Regions from separate parts of the Vibrio crassostreae genome, predicted to be linked through region 2. Evidence: riboswitches for the same ligand, from Rfam matches in the RefSeq annotation. Region 2 holds a riboswitch; the other holds the start of a gene.
What was found. A riboswitch is a leader RNA that binds a small molecule or an ion and turns the genes downstream of it on or off. The one in region 2 is predicted to bind cyclic di-GMP.
Positions count from the first base shown of each region.

Region 1: it holds a riboswitch for cyclic di-GMP, as region 2 does, so the genes downstream of both, gbpA (N-acetylglucosamine-binding protein GbpA) here and OC193_RS10345 (TfoX/Sxy family DNA transformation protein) in region 2, are expected to answer to the same signal.

Region 1 is NZ_AP025477.1:152,022-160,804, forward strand. It holds gene OC193_RS16455 (COX15/CtaA family protein) at 1-565, shown strand, start outside; gene cyoE (heme o synthase) at 555-1,493, shown strand; gene gbpA (N-acetylglucosamine-binding protein GbpA) at 1,608-3,074, opposite strand; cyclic di-GMP riboswitch class I at 3,147-3,236, opposite strand; gene OC193_RS16470 (hypothetical protein) at 3,559-3,912, shown strand; gene OC193_RS16475 (DUF3313 domain-containing protein) at 4,012-4,683, shown strand; gene OC193_RS16480 (DUF3820 family protein) at 4,696-4,911, shown strand; gene aroG (3-deoxy-7-phosphoheptulonate synthase AroG) at 5,225-6,277, shown strand; gene OC193_RS16490 (phosphohexomutase domain-containing protein) at 6,388-7,812, opposite strand; gene OC193_RS16495 (mannose-1-phosphate guanylyltransferase/mannose-6-phosphate isomerase) at 7,828-8,783, opposite strand, start outside.
Region 2 is NZ_AP025476.1:2,323,096-2,331,878, forward strand. It holds gene elyC (envelope biogenesis factor ElyC) at 1-330, shown strand, start outside; gene torR (two-component system response regulator TorR) at 532-1,245, opposite strand; gene torD (molecular chaperone TorD) at 1,531-2,178, shown strand; gene purR (HTH-type transcriptional repressor PurR) at 2,494-3,498, shown strand; cyclic di-GMP riboswitch class I at 3,669-3,754, shown strand; gene OC193_RS10345 (TfoX/Sxy family DNA transformation protein) at 3,882-4,472, shown strand; gene OC193_RS10350 (TVP38/TMEM64 family protein) at 4,607-5,287, shown strand; gene OC193_RS10355 (putative signal transducing protein) at 5,335-5,652, shown strand; gene OC193_RS10360 (alpha/beta fold hydrolase) at 5,783-6,580, opposite strand; gene glgA (glycogen synthase GlgA) at 6,866-8,320, opposite strand; gene glgC (glucose-1-phosphate adenylyltransferase) at 8,310-8,783, opposite strand, start outside.

The sequences.
Region 1 (8,783 bases), on a different replicon from region 2:
TTTTGGTGAGGCTTCTTGTTCTCCAACACTTAAAGTTTGGGCGCTCTTTGGATTAGTCATTGTGGTCGGGCAGATACTGCTTGGTGGATGGACATCATCAAATTACGCCGCATTGGTGTGTACACAGCTACCCATTTGTGAGGGGAACTGGACAAGCTATCTAGACTTTAAGAACGCTTTCGACTTTGCTCAACACGGCCATGATAACTATGAGTTTGGTGTGTTGGAATATCCCGCAAGGCTTACCATACATGTCATGCATCGATTGGGGGCTATTGTGGCGACATTAACGGTGCTGATGGTTGTGTATCAGCTATGGAGGTCTGGCCAAGCGCCTCACCAACAGCTGAGCGTGATTGTCACGATAGTGTTGTTTACTCAAATCAGTCTTGGGATCAGCAATGTATGGTTTCACCTGCCAATCTCAGTCGCGGTTTTGCATAACCTAGTCGCAGCGATGTTGCTTCTCAGCATGGTTGTAACCAATTTTGTCGTGTGGCAACGCAAACCAAGTGAGAGCTTGGTGAAAAATAGTGCATTACAAGGAGGTAATCATGGTCAGTAGAACGTCAACACAGCATCAAGTGGTGGTTCAAGACGAAGCTTCAAACAATGAAATGGTTGGAAAAAACAAAGCTGTTTGGAAGGTCTATTTAACACTGACCAAGCCTAAAGTGGTGGCGTTAATGTTGCTGACCGCACTAGTCGGGATGTGCTTAGCGGTGCCCAATGGACTACCTGTGCAGCAAGCTCTGTTCGGGATGATTGGGATAGGGCTAATGGCGGGTTCAGCGGCCGCATTTAATCATTTGATCGACAAAAAGATCGATGGACAGATGTCTCGAACTAATCGACGTCCTTTACCATCGGGTGAGCTCAGTAGTGTACGAGTGTTTAGTTTTGCTGCGGGCATTGGCTTGCTTGGTTTTGTGACTTTAGTCGTGTTGGTTAACCCACTTACGGCATGGTTAACCTTTGCAAGTTTGTTGGGTTACGCAGTGATTTACACCATGTATCTGAAGCGAGCGACGCCACAAAATATTGTGATTGCAGGGATTGCAGGCGCAATGCCTCCGCTGTTGGGTTGGACGGCAGTTACTAATGAGCTGCATTCAAGTGCATGGTTGCTGGTAATGATCATCTTTATCTGGACGCCTCCTCACTTTTGGGCACTTGCGATTCATCGTCGTGACGAGTACGCCAAGGTAGATATTCCGATGCTGCCTGTGACTCACGGGATAGCCTATACCAAGACGTCAATTCTGCTGTATACCTTGTTGCTTAGCATTGTATGCGTATTGCCCGTGTTGGTTGGTATGAGTAGCTGGGTATACTTGAGCGCTTCATTGGTGCTCAACGGCGGGTTTGTTTATCACGCTTGGGTACTTAAATATCGTGACGAGCCTAATATGGCAATGAAGACCTTCAAGTTCTCTATTTATCATCTCATGATCTTGTTTGTAGCCCTTTTGGCCGACCATTATCTACTCTGATAACTGACGTACTTGTGTTATTGAACAAGAAAACGGATGCCTTAAGCATCCGTTTTTGTTTATTTAGCTAATTGCTAAAGCTTATTTACTCGAAAGTATGTCACTCGTTAGCAATTAGTCCACTTTGTTCCAAGCATCTTGCCAGTGTGAACCTACACCTGGTTCGTACTGAGTTGCTGTTGGAGCCCATTGAACACAGTAGCCAGAGTATGGGAACTCTTTACACTGATAAACGCCACCATCGCTACTTAGTACTTTAGTACCGGCAGTGTAAGACTCAATGCTTTCTGGGAACACGAAGTCGTAGTCGCCTGCTGGTGGAGGTGTTTGCTCATCCATCAGATGGAAATCAAGCGTGTTCTGATCCACTAAGTTACCTTGGTCATCTTTCGTCACAACCACAAGCATGTGGTGGCCAGCTTCTGATTTAGACAAAGTCAGTTGAACATCTTCCACTTGTCCGTCTGCTAATTCAGATTTTTGAGAGGCAAGCGCTTCACGATGATGATTGTACACAGTCAATTCAGCTTGAATATCGCCTGTTGCCGCTAGAGTAAGGTCAAGCTGTGTTGGCTGGTTTTCATCGATAATGTACTCAGACTCTAAGCCAGTCACTTCTAGCTCATGGTCTGGTTCTGGAGTATCAATCTTGTAACCGATCTCGACGCTGTTAAAGCCTGAACCTGCCTTTAAGTAAATAGGGTTCGAACCGTATACAGGAGCGAAATCGCCTTGGCCGTTTAATTGACCTGCTTTGATTTGCGCCTGCTCTTGGTTGATCTTAGAGGCAAGAGCGTAAGACCAGTTGTTTGCTTTGCCTTGCTCGTTGCTTTCAATCACTAGCTCTGTGCTATAGGAAGCGTTCTCACCAGATTGGTCGAATACACGAGTGTAGACAGCGTCACCAACGTTCAGATCTTGAGTTGGGTTGATCTGACCGCCTTGATCCCAATCCGGAATAATAGGGCCGTCGCCATCAAATTTCACATCGATAACATTGTAGAAAGCTGCAGCAGTGTCACCCACGTCCCATACTGCAAGGATCACTTGATAACCTTCGCGTTCTGGAACATTACACAAGTGGCTTACTTGCATCGGTGGTTGTTCCATATTGCCTTCAACAACACAGAATGGTGTTAAATCAAAAGAGCTGCGTGCCAAAGGTTGGTTTGGATTCCAGTCAGGTTGCGTAATGTAGTATTTCCAATCGCGGGTTTTGTGGTTGGCTGTAAACGTCCACTCAAAATATTGAGAACCTGACTTGATAGGGCGTTTAACCCAGCGGTCTGCCTTTTGCTCGTCTAGTGCTGCTGCTAAAGAAGATTGCGCACTGGCGATTTTCCCATCAGCAGGGCCGACTTCAGGGAAACCTTCAGGGCCTTCCACACTTTGTGGTTCGTATTGGATACCACCACAGTCGGTGTTTTTCTGTTGTGTGTCACTCGCAGGGAACTTACATAGGGCAACACGGCTCTCAGCAACGCCATTATCGTATGCCGAAACATAACCGTGACCGAAGCTTGCACCGCTTACGCTAAGTAGCGACAGCGCGATGAGTGATTTTTTTGGGAGTTGTTTCATTATTTGTCCTTACTGTGTTTGGCCGACAAAAAAGAGAACACTCCGGCATGCATGTGCACTTAAATCCTATTAAGTGGCGGCCCCGCTATCATAGACAGAATATTTGTCGACAGACCGGTGGCTTTGCGTCCTATTCTTTCAAATAGTTTGCCAGAAGTGCGTTTAAGCAAACGGAATGTAGCCAACCAGTTTTATAAATGCGAATCAATAGATTGAAATGTGGAATGCTAATCTCGAACTTTTAATTCTTAATACAAATTAACTTGCTATATGTTTTGTTAGTTAACGTATAAATTATTGATATAAATAAAGAAAGTATTTGCTCTAATCGTTTTTGTGAATGTTTTGAGTCTTTGTGTTTCGTTCTATAGAACAATAGTGCTCATATCAAAACCAAACCTTTGGTTTCCACTAACCGAACTCTGACATGTCATGTATGAAAAAACGGACAATTGATTGGTATGAATTATATAAAGGAGTCGGTATGGAATTCACAGAACAAGACAGAGATGCGTTGTATCAAACGTGGATGTCACAAAAATCGCGAATGCGAATTACGCAGATGGAGTTTTCAAAAAAGCTAGGAATGAACCAGCTTGATTTCTCAAATGTACTGCGAGGGGAGACGCCATTGACCATGTCTTTCATTAGCCACTTTTGCCGTTTACTTCATTTAGAACCTAGAAATGTGTTCCCTTCACTTAAAGAAGGCAATGAATCTGGACCTAAAGTGGTGTATTTGAAAAGTAGAATGAGTGTTGATGGCGAGATTCAAAACGCTTATATCGAAGGAAATCAGGTGATTGTAGAGTATGCTCACACCGTGCAGCATGACTAATTTTAGAGCTAGCTCTGAGTTTTAACCCTTTTTTCTACAATCTTTTCACATAGGGTATGGCATACTTATCTGGATTATTCTATTTAATGTAAGTGCGCTATGAAACCTTTAAAACTTCTCTTGCTTGTTGCAACCAGCATTTTTTTGTTTGGTTGTGCAGGCGGTCCAATTAAAACAGCAACCAAGTTCACCAGCTATGAAGATTTTCAGCCAGGTCCTGACGGTGGTGTTGACTTAGTTTGGGCTAGAATCGGCCTGCGTGACGCACAACGTTTGAAATCTAAGTTAGACGACTATGATTCTGTGGTCATTGATCAGATCTTTGTGCTTGTAGAAGAAGGTTCGCTCGATCAAGAAGAGGTTCAAGAGCTTACTGATCATATGGTTTCACGCTTGGAAGAGAAAATATCGCCTCATAAAACAATTGTCGATGCACCCACGGGTAAGACGTTGCGCCTGAGTATCGCGTTGAGCAACGTTGAAACTCCAAACCCTATCTTAGCCGTGACGAGTAGCGTTCTGCCATTTGGTCTGGCGATGTCCACCATTTCTAAGGTGGCAACAGGCGAACACACCAACGTTGGGAGCGCCAGTGTTGAGTTATTAGTGAGTGATGCTCAAGAGGGGACGCCATTGTTCGCTGCAATCGATCGCGAAGCCGGGAACAAAGACTTTTCGACCATGATCGATTCTCTAGACGATGCCAAAGATGCGATCAACTATTGGGTTGAACGTTTAGGTGATACTCTACAGAGAACCGATGACGCATAGAAAGAGCCTGTAATGCTAGAAAAAGAGAACCTCATCAAACTTGCCAAAATGCAGATGCCTTTTGGCAAATACGCTGGTCGTACATTGATCGATTTACCTGAAGAATATTTACTGTGGTTCGATAAAAAGGGCTTTCCGTCTGGTGAACTGGGTGACCTATTAAAGCTGTGCCTTGCTCTGAAAATTGAAGGACTTGATAGTGTCGTCAAGCCATTGAAAAGAATGTAATTAAGTAAAAGCTCACGCTGATCTCGTGAGCTTTTTTGTTTTTAAGTTCTACACAATTTCATATGCATGGTGGAGCTTGAAGAATAGCTGCTCTTGCTTTCCTATAAATTACGCAACCGATAGTGTGTAAATAATGGTATACAGGGTGTTTTAAATATAAAACACAAAAAAAATTGCGTTTATTTTCAATTAGTGATTGAAACTGTGGTTTTTCCTAGTTAAGTTACAAGGAACAAGAAGATTAGTGCTGAAAGAAAGTGACGTGAGACAACGTACATTCAGCTCAAGGATAGAAAAAAGGAAGAAGTAAGCAATGTTCCAGACTGATGATGTAAGAATTAACAAAGTAAAAGAGTTATTACCACCTGTTGCTGTTTTAGAAAAGTTTCCAGCGACAGAAGTTGCTTCTTCTACAACCTTTGAAAGCCGTAAAGCGATTCATAATATTTTAGAAGAAACCGATGATCGCTTACTCGTTATTGTAGGTCCATGTTCTATTCATGATACTGAAGCTGCTCTTGAGTACGGCAAGCGTTTGAAAGTGTTACGCGACGAACTCGGTGACAAGCTTGAAATCGTAATGCGCGTTTACTTTGAAAAGCCACGCACAACGGTAGGTTGGAAAGGTCTAATCAACGACCCGTACATGAACGATACGTTCAAACTAAATGATGGCCTTCGTCTAGGACGCAAGCTACTGCTTGACCTAACTGACATGGGCATGCCGACAGCAAGTGAATTCTTAGATATGATCACACCTCAATACGTTGCTGACCTAATCAGCTGGGGTGCAATCGGCGCGCGTACTACTGAATCTCAAGTTCACCGTGAATTGGCTTCTGGTCTATCTTGCCCTGTTGGCTTTAAGAATGGCACAGATGGCAACATTAAGATCGCAACGGACGCAATCCGTTCTGCTAGCGCTTCTCACCACTTCTTGTCTGTAACTAAATACGGCCACTCAGCTATCGTTGAGACAGCAGGTAACCCTGATTGTCATATAATCCTACGCGGTGGTAAAGAGCCAAACTACAGTGCAGAACACGTTGGTAAGATTAAAGAAGAGCTAGCAGCTTCAGGTCTTCCACAAAAAGTGATGATCGATTTCAGCCACGCAAACAGCTCTAAGCAGTTCAAACGTCAAATGAACGTATCTGATGACGTAAGCACACAGATCTCTGGTGGTGATAAAGCTATCTTTGGTGTGATGATCGAATCTCACCTTGTTGAAGGTCGTCAAGACTTGGTTGATGGCAAAGCTGCAACTTACGGTCAATCTGTTACTGATGCATGTATTGGTTGGGAAGACACTGAGACAGTACTTCGTCAACTGGCAGATGCTGTTGAAGCTCGTCGCAACAAATAGATTAATTACAGCCAGCAACTAAGCTACTGAAAATTCAAAGCCCTTATTAGCAATCGCTAGTAAGGGCTTTTTTGTTGCTCTTAGGAGCAAATTGGAAGCACTTTGTACTCTTAAATGAGAAAAGACAGTAGCTCTTCGACTTTATGTGACAACAAAGCTTTATCTTTTTGGGTTTCAACATTGAGGCGTATCAGTGGTTCTGTATTCGATTTTCTCAGATTGAAGCGCCATGTTCCCATATTCACACTGATACCATCGATGAAGTCTACCGCAACGGCGCCCTTTTTATAGTGTTCTAAAACAGAAGCTATAACTCGGTTGGGATCTGAAACTCTGCGATTTATCTCTCCGGAAGAGGGGAATTTAAGCATACTGGTACACGTCAATTGGTGAAGAGATTGTTGAGTCTTCGAAATTAGTTCGATAACCAGTAGCCAAGGAATCATGCCTGAATCACAATATCCAAAATCACGGAAATAATGGTGTGCGCTCATTTCACCACCGTACACTGCGTTGAGCTTTCGCATTTTCTCTTTGATCAAAGCATGCCCAGCTTTTACGCCAACAGCGTTTCCACCTAGTCTTTCTGCAACCTCTATTGTATTCCATGTCATGCGCATGTCGTGTAGTACAGTCGCATTGGAGTCTTTCAGCAAGAAGGCTTCGGTTAGCAGGCCGACGATGTAGTAACCCTCAATGTAATTGCCTTTTTCATCGAAGAAAAAACAACGATCAAAATCTCCATCCCATGCGATACCAAGGTCGGCGGAATGAGCTAGCACAGCATTTCGTGTCGCAATCTGGTTTTCTTTGATTAAGGGGTTTGGAATACCATTAGGGAATTTCCCATCAGGAGTGTGATGAACCTTGATGAAAGAGATAGGAACATTCAGTTCGTTAAACCTCTCCTCTAACGCGTCAATGACATGCCCTGCAACACCGTTCCCAGCATTAACCACAATCTTCATCGGTGACAGCTTTGATGGGGTTATATACGAGAGTAGGTACTCGACGTACGGAGCAAGAATATTGGCCTTTCTGCAAGAATCAGAAGGTAGCACTCTACTGATAGTTATACCGTTTTTCAGCTCTTGACCCAGAACTTCAATACGCTGTTTGATTATATCTAAACCACTGTTTTTACTAATTGGCCTCGCATCTGCACCGACTAATTTCATTCCGTTGTAATTGATTGGATTGTGGCTTGCTGTAATTTGAATTCCGCCTATTGCTTGTAGGTGGCGAGTCGCAAAGTAAATCTCTTCAGTGCCTGTCATACCGAGATCGATCACGCCTATGCCAGACTCGTTTAAGCCTTTGGTGATAGCTTTTTGTAATGAAAGGGACGTTTCGCGGTTATCACGGCCAATCACTACCTGAGCTGAGTCGTAGAGTGACGTTTCAGTTGAAGCACAAAGTACGTGTTCGCCAAATGCTTTTCCAAACAGAAAGGCGAAATGTTCATTGATTTGTTGACCAATGATGCCGCGGATATCGTTATTCTTAAAGCAGCTCAAGTCTAATGGTGATTTCATCGATTTGTCGCTGCTTTAGTTCGATTTGATGATTTGAGATGAGTCAGGTTGTTCGCATTTCACGTCTCGCCCATAACTGTCTTGATATCGAATGATGTCGCCTTCGCTCAAATGGCTGCCGGTTTGTACCTCGATCATTTCGAGTGGCAGTTCGCCTGGGTTTTCTAAGCTATGAACATGTCCTAATGGAATGTAGGTGGATTGGTCTTCTTCGACTAGGTAAGTTTTCTCATCATTAGTCACCTTCGCGATGCCCGCTACGACAACCCAGTGTTCCGCTCTATGGTGATGCATTTGTAGCGATAACTTATGACCGGGTTTTACGGTGATACGTTTTACTTTGTCGCGTTTACCTAGGTCGATTACATCGTATTTACCCCAAGGTCTAAACACCTCACGGTGATGAACATGTTCTGTGCGACCAGCTTGGTTCAGCTGACTAACAATCGATTTTATGCCTTGAACTTTGTCTTTATTCGCAACCAATATAGCGTCTTTGGTTTCGACAATAATCAGGTTTTCGACACCCACAGTCGCAACCAATTTATTTTCGGAATGAATATAGTTGTGCTGAGAATCGACAGTTAACACATCGCCTTCAATCACGTTGTTGTGCTCGTCCTTATCACTGACATCCCAGATGGCAGACCATGAACCAATATCATTCCAACCAACATCCATAGGAATTACTGCAGCGTGTGACGTTTTTTCCATCACGGCATAGTCGATAGAGTCACTCGGACTGCTTTTGAATGCTTCGGCGTCAATACGGATAAAGTCGAGGTCGGTGTTTTGTGTCGCGAGAGCGAGTTTACAGGCCGCTAAGATCTCTGGACGATGTTCAGCAAGTTCTTCAAGGTAGCGTGATGCTCTAAACATGAACATGCCGCTGTTCCAGAGGTGCTGTCCTGAACTAATGTATTGCTCTGCGGTGGCTAGGTCAGGTTTTTCAACGAAACATTCAATGGCAA
Region 2 (8,783 bases):
TTCGTTAAGAATAAAAGAATGGTGTTGGTGACTTCAGCGAGCCATATGACTCGCGCACTGAACGAATTCAATGCTGCCGGCATGAAACCCTTGCCAGCACCAACCAACTATCTTGCACAAGAAGGGATTGTTGAGCCTTGGAATAAGTACATGCCTAAAGCGATCTATCTGGAACAGACAGAGCGTTACTGGCACGAGACCATGGGATTGGTTTGGCAAAGCCTACGTGACTGGTTAGACACCAGTAACGATATATCGGAAGAGCCAATTGTTGTTCCTGAGCCTTCAAGCTTAACTGAAGAATATGGTGAAGTTTCTGCAGCGCAGTAAACTCAACCTGATGTTTCTCTCTGCTTATGCCTAACTCAGCCTAATGTTTAAATCCGCTTATTGGTAGGTAGAATCGTAAAACAATTCGTAGACTGTCAGTTCGATAACGACAACCGCTAAGCAATAAAAAAGCCGAGACATCAATGATGTCTCGGCTTTTTCGTTCATATGTCGTTCCCAACTAAAAGTTCACGTAGAACATTAGTCACCAGCAAACATGTAACCTTCACCGTGAACCGTCACAAAGATTTGTGGGTTCTTAGGGTCGAATTCCATTTTTGCACGCATGCGACGAATCAGTACGTCGATCGTACGGTCATTCGGTGCATCCACTCGGTGGCTGATCATATTCAGAATACGTTCGCGACTTAATACTTGGTTAGGGTAAGAAGACAAAGCCACCAACAGTTCGTATTCAGCTTTAGTCAGCTTCACTGGCTCGCCATTTTTGCTTAGCGCACGACGAGGAATATCAAATGTCCACTCACCGAAACGAACCACAGACTCGTCTGATGTTTCTTCTACTGCGCCAGCTGCCGTTTTACGAGCGGCAGAAATACGCCAAAGTAGGTTTTTAACTCGAACCAATAACTCGCGGAGTTCGAAGGGTTTAGTAACGTAATCGTCCGCGCCCATTTCAAGGCCAACGATTTTGTCGATGCTATCCGTGCGTCCAGTAACTAAAATAATTCCAATGTCTGATTGACTGCGTAATTCGCGAGTTAGCATCAATCCATCTTCGCCTGGTAAGTTGATGTCCAGCATAATGAGGTCAACGTTGTTTTCTTCTAACACGCTTCTCATTTGAGCGCCGCTTTCCGCTTCGCTCACTGTGTAACCTTCGTTCTGGAAGTATCCAACCAGTTTACTGCGGGTTACCACATCATCTTCTACGACTAATACGTGATAGCTCATCTACACCACTTTTCTTATTTAATAGTTTCAGTGACTATTCTATTCATAACTCGTAACAATTCTAGTAGTACAGAAGATAAAAGCCAGAAACATGGATTTTTTTTGATACAAGACAATCTTAAACCTTGCTATTTATCGTCCATCGCAATTCAATATAGGCATTACTACTAACGAGTAACTTTGCGTTTCGCAAATAACCTTGTTATTCAGCCTTGGTGTGCTTATGCCCAAGTGACTTCAAGATGCATATAAGTAACATCACAAGACTAAGTCAGGATCTAACAAATGAAAGATACGAAAGCGTTCAACGAGCAAAGAGCAGAAATATACTGGTGGCTATCAAGCTTATTTGCCAAAGAGCTCACTCAAGAAGAACTCGATCACTACCACTCTGTTGAAATTCGTTCTTTCCTGACTGGTTTAGGCGAAAATGAAACACTAAAGCCAGCGATTGATAAGCTAGTGGATGCGCTTAACCGCCTACAAACACGTGAAGATGCTCAACTAGAATTGTCTGCAGACTTTTGCGATCTTTTCTTAAAAACAGATAAACACGGTGCTCTTCCTTACGCTTCTATGTATATCGGTGAAACTGGCCTTTTGAATGATAAGCCTGCAAAAGATATGGAAGAGATCATGGCTAAGCACAATTTAGTGGTGAACCAAGATCTAAAAGAGCCAGCAGACCACATTGCTATCGAACTCGATTTCCTTGGTAACTTGATCATTCGTTCAAACGAAACGGATATTGAAGAAGAGCTAGAGAATTCATTTGCCGTTCAACAGCAGTTTATCGAACAACAACTGCTGACTTGGGTACCAAAGTTCAACGTGAAATGTCATGACGTTGATGAATTCGGTTTCTACGCCTCCGTCTCATCTTTGCTACTCGCATTCTGTCAATTAGACACTCAATATTTAGCTGGTGAATAGCTTATTGGATGACTAGGTAAATAAATTCAGTAGAATGTGACAATTCACCCGGATTTCTGGGTGAATTTTATTGCGAGTAATTTCTAGTCAGTCTAAAATTGTGACCGCAAACGATAAAATATGAAACATTCACGAAATGCTATACTTATTAAAGTTCAGAGCATTTCGGTGTTAAGACAAGCCGCTCAATAGCGGTTTTTTGTTTTTTAGCACTTTAGTACCCAAAGAGCCCTACAAATTTAAGCTCTTAGTTAGGTAGCTTAACGGCTACTTTATTCCGTACTTGGGGAAAGTAGCTTCTAATAGGATAAAACCATGGCCACTATAAAAGATGTCGCTCGCTTAGCCGGCGTATCAACAACAACCGTTTCTCACGTAATCAATAAAACTCGCTTTGTTGCAGAAGCAACTCAAGAAAAAGTAAACAAAGCCGTAGATGAACTCAACTATGCACCAAGTGCTGTTGCTCGTAGTTTGAAGTGTAATACCACACGCACTATCGGCATGCTTGTGACTCAATCAACTAACTTATTCTTCTCTGAAGTTATCGATGGTGTTGAGAGCTACTGCTACCGTCAAGGTTACACTTTGATCCTGTGTAATACGGGCGGTATCTATGAGAAGCAACGTGACTACATTCGAATGCTTGCAGAGAAACGTGTAGATGGCATCTTAGTTATGTGTTCTGACCTAACTGAAGAACTAAGAGAGATGTTAGACCGTCACGCTGACATCCCTAAAGTTATCATGGACTGGGGCCCTGAGAGCTCTCAGGCTGATAAGATCATCGATAACTCTGAAGAAGGTGGCTACCTAGCGACCAAATACCTTATTGAACGCGGTCACTCTAAGATTGCATGTTTAAGTGGCCACTTAGACAAAGCAGCATGTGTTGAACGTATTGCCGGTTACAAGCGCGCACTCAACGAAGCTAAGATTTCTGCCGATGAAAATATGATCATCGAAGGCAACTTCGAGTGTGATACAGCAGTACTTGCTGCAGAACAAATCGTTGAGATGGAAGATCGCCCAACGGCGGTATTCTGCTTTAACGATACAATGGCACTCGGCCTAATGAGCCGCCTGCAAGAAAAAGGCATTCGCATTCCTGAAGATATCTCAGTGATCGGTTACGACAACATCGAACTGGCTGAATACTTCTCTCCACCGTTAACGACAGTTCACCAACCAAAACGTCGTGTTGGTAAGAATGCATTCGAAATTCTATTAGAGCGCATCAAAGACAAAGACCACGAAAAACGCGTCTTCGAAATGCACCCTGAAATTGTTGAGCGAAGTACAGTTAAAACGTTAAATTAATTGATAATTCAAGTTTAATGTCATCAAGCGCACCTTTAGGTGCGCTTTTTTTATCAACAACTATAATGAACCTATATGCACAATGGAAAGATCATTAATTGAAGCAATGTCACATTTTGAAATATCAACTGTGAGCTTCATTCAACAAAAACTTTATTCTATTCAATCAGTCACGCACAGGGCAAACCACTCGAAAGAGTGAGACGCAAAGCTTCCGGCCTAAACCACTCGTTGGTATGGTAGCGGGGTTACCGATGGCAAAATGCAGTAACTACTAATAATTTAGTAATTTACGGCTTATTGACAATGTAATTGCAACATTTTGCTAATCTCTCGGACCTGCTTATTTGGTGGCGTAGTTCAAATACACCGAGATAAATAACATGGATAAACCGATACTAAAGGACTCGATGAAGTTATTTGAGTCCCTAGGAAAAATAAAATCACGCTCAATGTTTGGTGGCTTCGGTCTTTTTGCTGATGACACTATGTTTGCTCTGGTTGTAAATGACCAGTTGCACATACGCGCAGACAGAGGCACAACGAAACAATTCGAACAACAAGGGTTTCAACCATACGTCTACAAAAAACGTGGTTTCCCTGTCGTTACTAAATATTTCGCTTTACCTGAAGGCTTATGGCAAGACCAAGAAAAAATCTTGCAACTTGCAACCACGTCTCTAGGTTTTGCTAAAGAAGAAAAAGCTGAGCAGTCTTCTGCTAAGCCGACCCGACTCAAAGATCTGCCTAATCTTCGACTCGCTACCGAGCGTATGTTGAAAAAGGCAGGGATCGATTCTGTAGAACGTTTATATGAATCTGGCTCTGTAAACGCATTTAACGCCATCAAAGAATCGCATGCGTCTTCTGTCAGTATTGAACTACTTTGGGCGCTAGAAGGCGCGATCAATGGTACACATTGGTCTGTTATACCGCAGCAGCGTCGCGAAGAGCTTATCAATCGGGTCAATTAACATTGTCAGTGCAATCTATATACATAACTAAGCCGCATTTACTGCGGCTTTTTTTATATCTGATGAAAGTTAATCTATGCTTTGCCTGTCTATCTATACTATCGGTATGCATTGAAAATTTAGAGGAAGTATCAATGAGTAAGAAAATGATATTGGGTATTGTGTTGGTCGTAACCATCGTGGTGTTAGGCATCAATTTCGGCCAGTACTTAACGCTTGAAAATGCTAAGGCCCAACAAGCTGTGTTAAATGACTATATTGACAGCAACTTTATTGCTGCTGCCGCTATCTATTTTGTCGCGTATGTAATGATTACAGCTTTCTCCATTCCCGGAGCCGCTGTTGTGACCCTATTAGGGGCTGCGCTATTTGGCTTCTGGAATAGCTTGCTGCTAGTATCTTTCGCAAGTGCGATCGGTGCGACCTTAGCCTTCTTAAGTAGCCGTTACTTGTTGCGTGACTGGATTCAAACCAAGTTTGGTGACAAATTGGCGACAATTAACAAGGGAGTTGAAAAAGACGGCGCATTTTACTTATTTTCTCTGCGTCTGATTCCTGTATTCCCATTTTTCCTTATCAACCTATTGATGGGTCTAACACCGATGTCAGTGAGTCGTTATTACATTACAAGTCAGATCGGGATGTTACCGGGGACGGCGGTTTTCTTGAATGCTGGTACTCAGCTCGCAGAAATTGATTCACTTTCAGGCATCGTCTCCCCTTCAGTACTATTGTCATTTGCGTTATTGGGGATATTCCCAATAGTTGCTAAATGGTTGATGGGTAAGTTTCGCTCAGCACCCGTAGCTGAATAATTTATAATAGCCAAACAACACAGATAGCCGAATAAGGTTCTATTTCAATGAAAATCTTCAGTGCATCGAATCCGACAGAAGCTCATATCATCTGTGGATTGTTAGAAAGCGAGAATATTGCCTGTGAAGTCCGTGGTGAAGGGTTATTCGGATTGAAAGGGGAAATCCCATTTACGGAAGAAACTGACCCTTACGTGTGGTTATATGAGCCAGAATTGGCCAGTAAAGCTCGCACAATCGTCAATGACTACCAAAAACAGCAAGATTCTATCATCTATGAAGAGTGGCGTTGTGGTGAGTGTCATGAAGTCAACGAAGCGCAATTCGGCTCTTGTTGGCAGTGCGGTGCTGCTTCACCCGAATAGCAGAGTTTCAGTGACCTTATAAGACAATTAGGCCGATACCTCCTCCAAATAAAAACGGGAAGCTAAAATTAGCTTCCCGTTTTTATTTCAATTCGATTCAATCATTATCTTTGATTTCGCGCCTAGAAAATCACTGGATTTGTTTTTGAATAAACGCAATCGAACGCTGATTAAACTCTTCAGGGTTTTCCACGTTACATACGTGCCCACAATTCGGAATCTCTACTAGCTCGCTCGACTCATGCGCTGCGACCATTTCTTTAACTGGTTTGATGAACATGTAATCTCGCTCACCCATCAAATACAAAGTCGGAATCGGCAACTCTCTGTCTTTGAAATATTTCATCAATGGGTTTACATCAGCCGTTAATATAAACCATCGTTTAAACTCTTTTTGACACAGTTTTTTCGCTTCACGGATAAACAGGTGACGAGACTCTTTCTGGCTTTTTTGTGGCATAACAACGTAAGCAAAAAGGCTGTATAACCACATATAAGGAATGATGTGCTTGCTGAGGTTACCCAGCTTGATTAAGACTTGAGAACGAGTGTTGAGTTTAGTCACGGCACCACCCAGCACCATTGAGCGTACACGACCGGCCGCTAATTCTGCAACGTTACGCACAATAATCGTACCCAAAGACATGCCGACGAAATGTGCAGAACGGATTTTAAGATGGTCTAACACTTTAAGAATATCAAGCGTCACCGATTTAAACGTATAACGATTCGAAATCAGCCCTTTAAGTATATTGTCTGATTTACCATGCCCTCTCAGATCAATGAGAAGTAAGTTGAAGTGCTGTTTATACGCTTTGATCTGCTTGAACCAGATGGAGGAACTACCTCCTGCGCCATGCACAAATACAACCCACTCATCGCTCGTAGGGTGAGTAAATGTTTTATGAAATAGTAAACTCTCAGACATACCTATCGCTTTAATTATTGGAATGGAGCTGTGCCTCATCACGAGGCGGTGACTAAGGATATCACGCTATTAAGAACTTTAAGTGATAATAGTGTCAAACCTATCATTAGTCATGTGAATACCTACCCCACCTTTTCTACCTGACTAAAATGAGTTTGCAAGCTTTGTCTTCGTAAACGTGATGTGCTCTGACCAGGAAACAAAAAGGCACTCTACGATTAGAGCGCCTTCATTTATTGCGAGCTGTTGTTGTCCGCCAGCTAATTTTAATGCTAAGTCAACAAGTTAAAGTGCTGAATGGTACATAGTGAGGTATTCTTTAGCCGCATCTTCCCAACTAAAATCTTGCTGCATCGCATAAAGCTGGACACGCTTAATTTCAGATGGGTTTTGTGCATAAAGCAATAATGAACGATGTAACACAGCTAATAGCGCTTGCGGTGTTGGCTCTTCAAAAGCAAACCCAGTCGCGACTTCAGGATCCTCATCGTAATCATTCACGCTGTCTTTTAAACCTCCCACAGAACGAACAATCGGCAAAGTACCGTAAGCCATGCTGTAGATTTGGTTTAAACCACACGGTTCAAATTCAGAAGGCATCAAGAAGAAATCAGAGCCCGCTTCAACCAAATGCGCAAGTTCATTATTGTACGCTTCTACGAACGAGAACTTATCTGAGTGAAGTGCTGATAGCTCTTTCAATTGACTCGCCAAAACCGGATCGCCAGTACCGACAATCACGATCTGAAGGTCATTTTTCAAAAACTGTTCGATGATAGGCAGTAAGTAATGAACACCTTTCTGATTCGTCAGGCGACAAACCATGCCATAAACCGCGCAATCGGCAACGGGTAAACCCACGTCTTGTTGCAGCTTTTGCTTACAAGCTGATTTTCCGCGAGCCATACTATGCTTGGTCGCTTTGTATTTACGAGGAAGGAAAGCGTCTGTTTCCGGGTTCCAAGCACCGTAATCACAACCATTCAAAATGCCGAAAAGATCCGCAGATCTGTGTTGGAATTCTGCTGCCATACCATGGCTACCTAACTCCGTTTTCAACTCTTCTGCATAGGTAGGACTTACTGCGTTCACCTTATCTGCGCACATCACGCCAGCTCTTAACATAGTGACATGAGTGTCACTTACTGAAGCTTCCGGCACATTGTAGCTGTGCATCTCAGGTAGGAATTGCAGTTCGTCGTATGCAAACACACCTTTGAAAACCGCATTGTGAATCGAGATAACACTGCGCGTATTTTCAAAGAAATCGTGTTGTTGATAACGCGATTTAAGCAAGAAAGGTACAAAACCAGTATGCCAGTCGTTTGCATGAATGATATCCGGTTGAAAACCAAGCTTAGGAAGCATATCAAGACAGGCTGCACTGAAGAACGAGAAGCGCTCTCCGTTATCAGCATAAGCTTGATTGTTTTCTGCGTACATTTCTTGACGGTCGAAATATTTGGCACATTCAATACCAAAAACTGGAACGCCTTCTACGCTCAGTTTTTTAACTTGGTAAGCCGTATGAGGCCAATGATCGAGTTCAGTCGATAAAATAACTTCTGCTGAATCAATGTTTGGAATATTTCTATATGCGGGGATAGTCACTCGAACGTCCTGTTCGAGTGTTTGCAACGCTTTCGGTAGTGCCTTGGCTACATCAGCCAAGCCACCACTTTTAATCAAGCCTTCAACTTCAGACGCTACAAAAAGTACCGAGAGAGTCTTAGTAACCAACTCGTGCTCCTTTAGAAATCACTACCACACCATCGTCAGAGACGTGGTAATGCTTTTTGTCTTCTGTCAGATTGACACCAATTTGTGTACCCGGTGCGATGTCTGCATCTTTATCAATGATAACGCGACGCAGGATACAACCCTCACCCACTTTCACATCGCCGAGTAAGATACTCTCACTAATATCACACGCTGATGCAATATTGCTACGGAAGCCCAATACACTCTTTTCAATACGCGAACCACGTACATAACTACCACTACACACAAGGCTATCAATGATCTGAATTCGACCATTTGCCGAATCAGTAAACGTCGCTGGTGGCAGTGGCGGGTAATAAGTGTGTAGAGGCCATTTACGGTTGTATAGCGAGAATGGCGCATCTTTCTTAAGAAGGTCCATATGCGCTTGCCAGTACGCGTCAATCGTACCTACATCGCGCCAGTAAACTTCTTCTTTCTC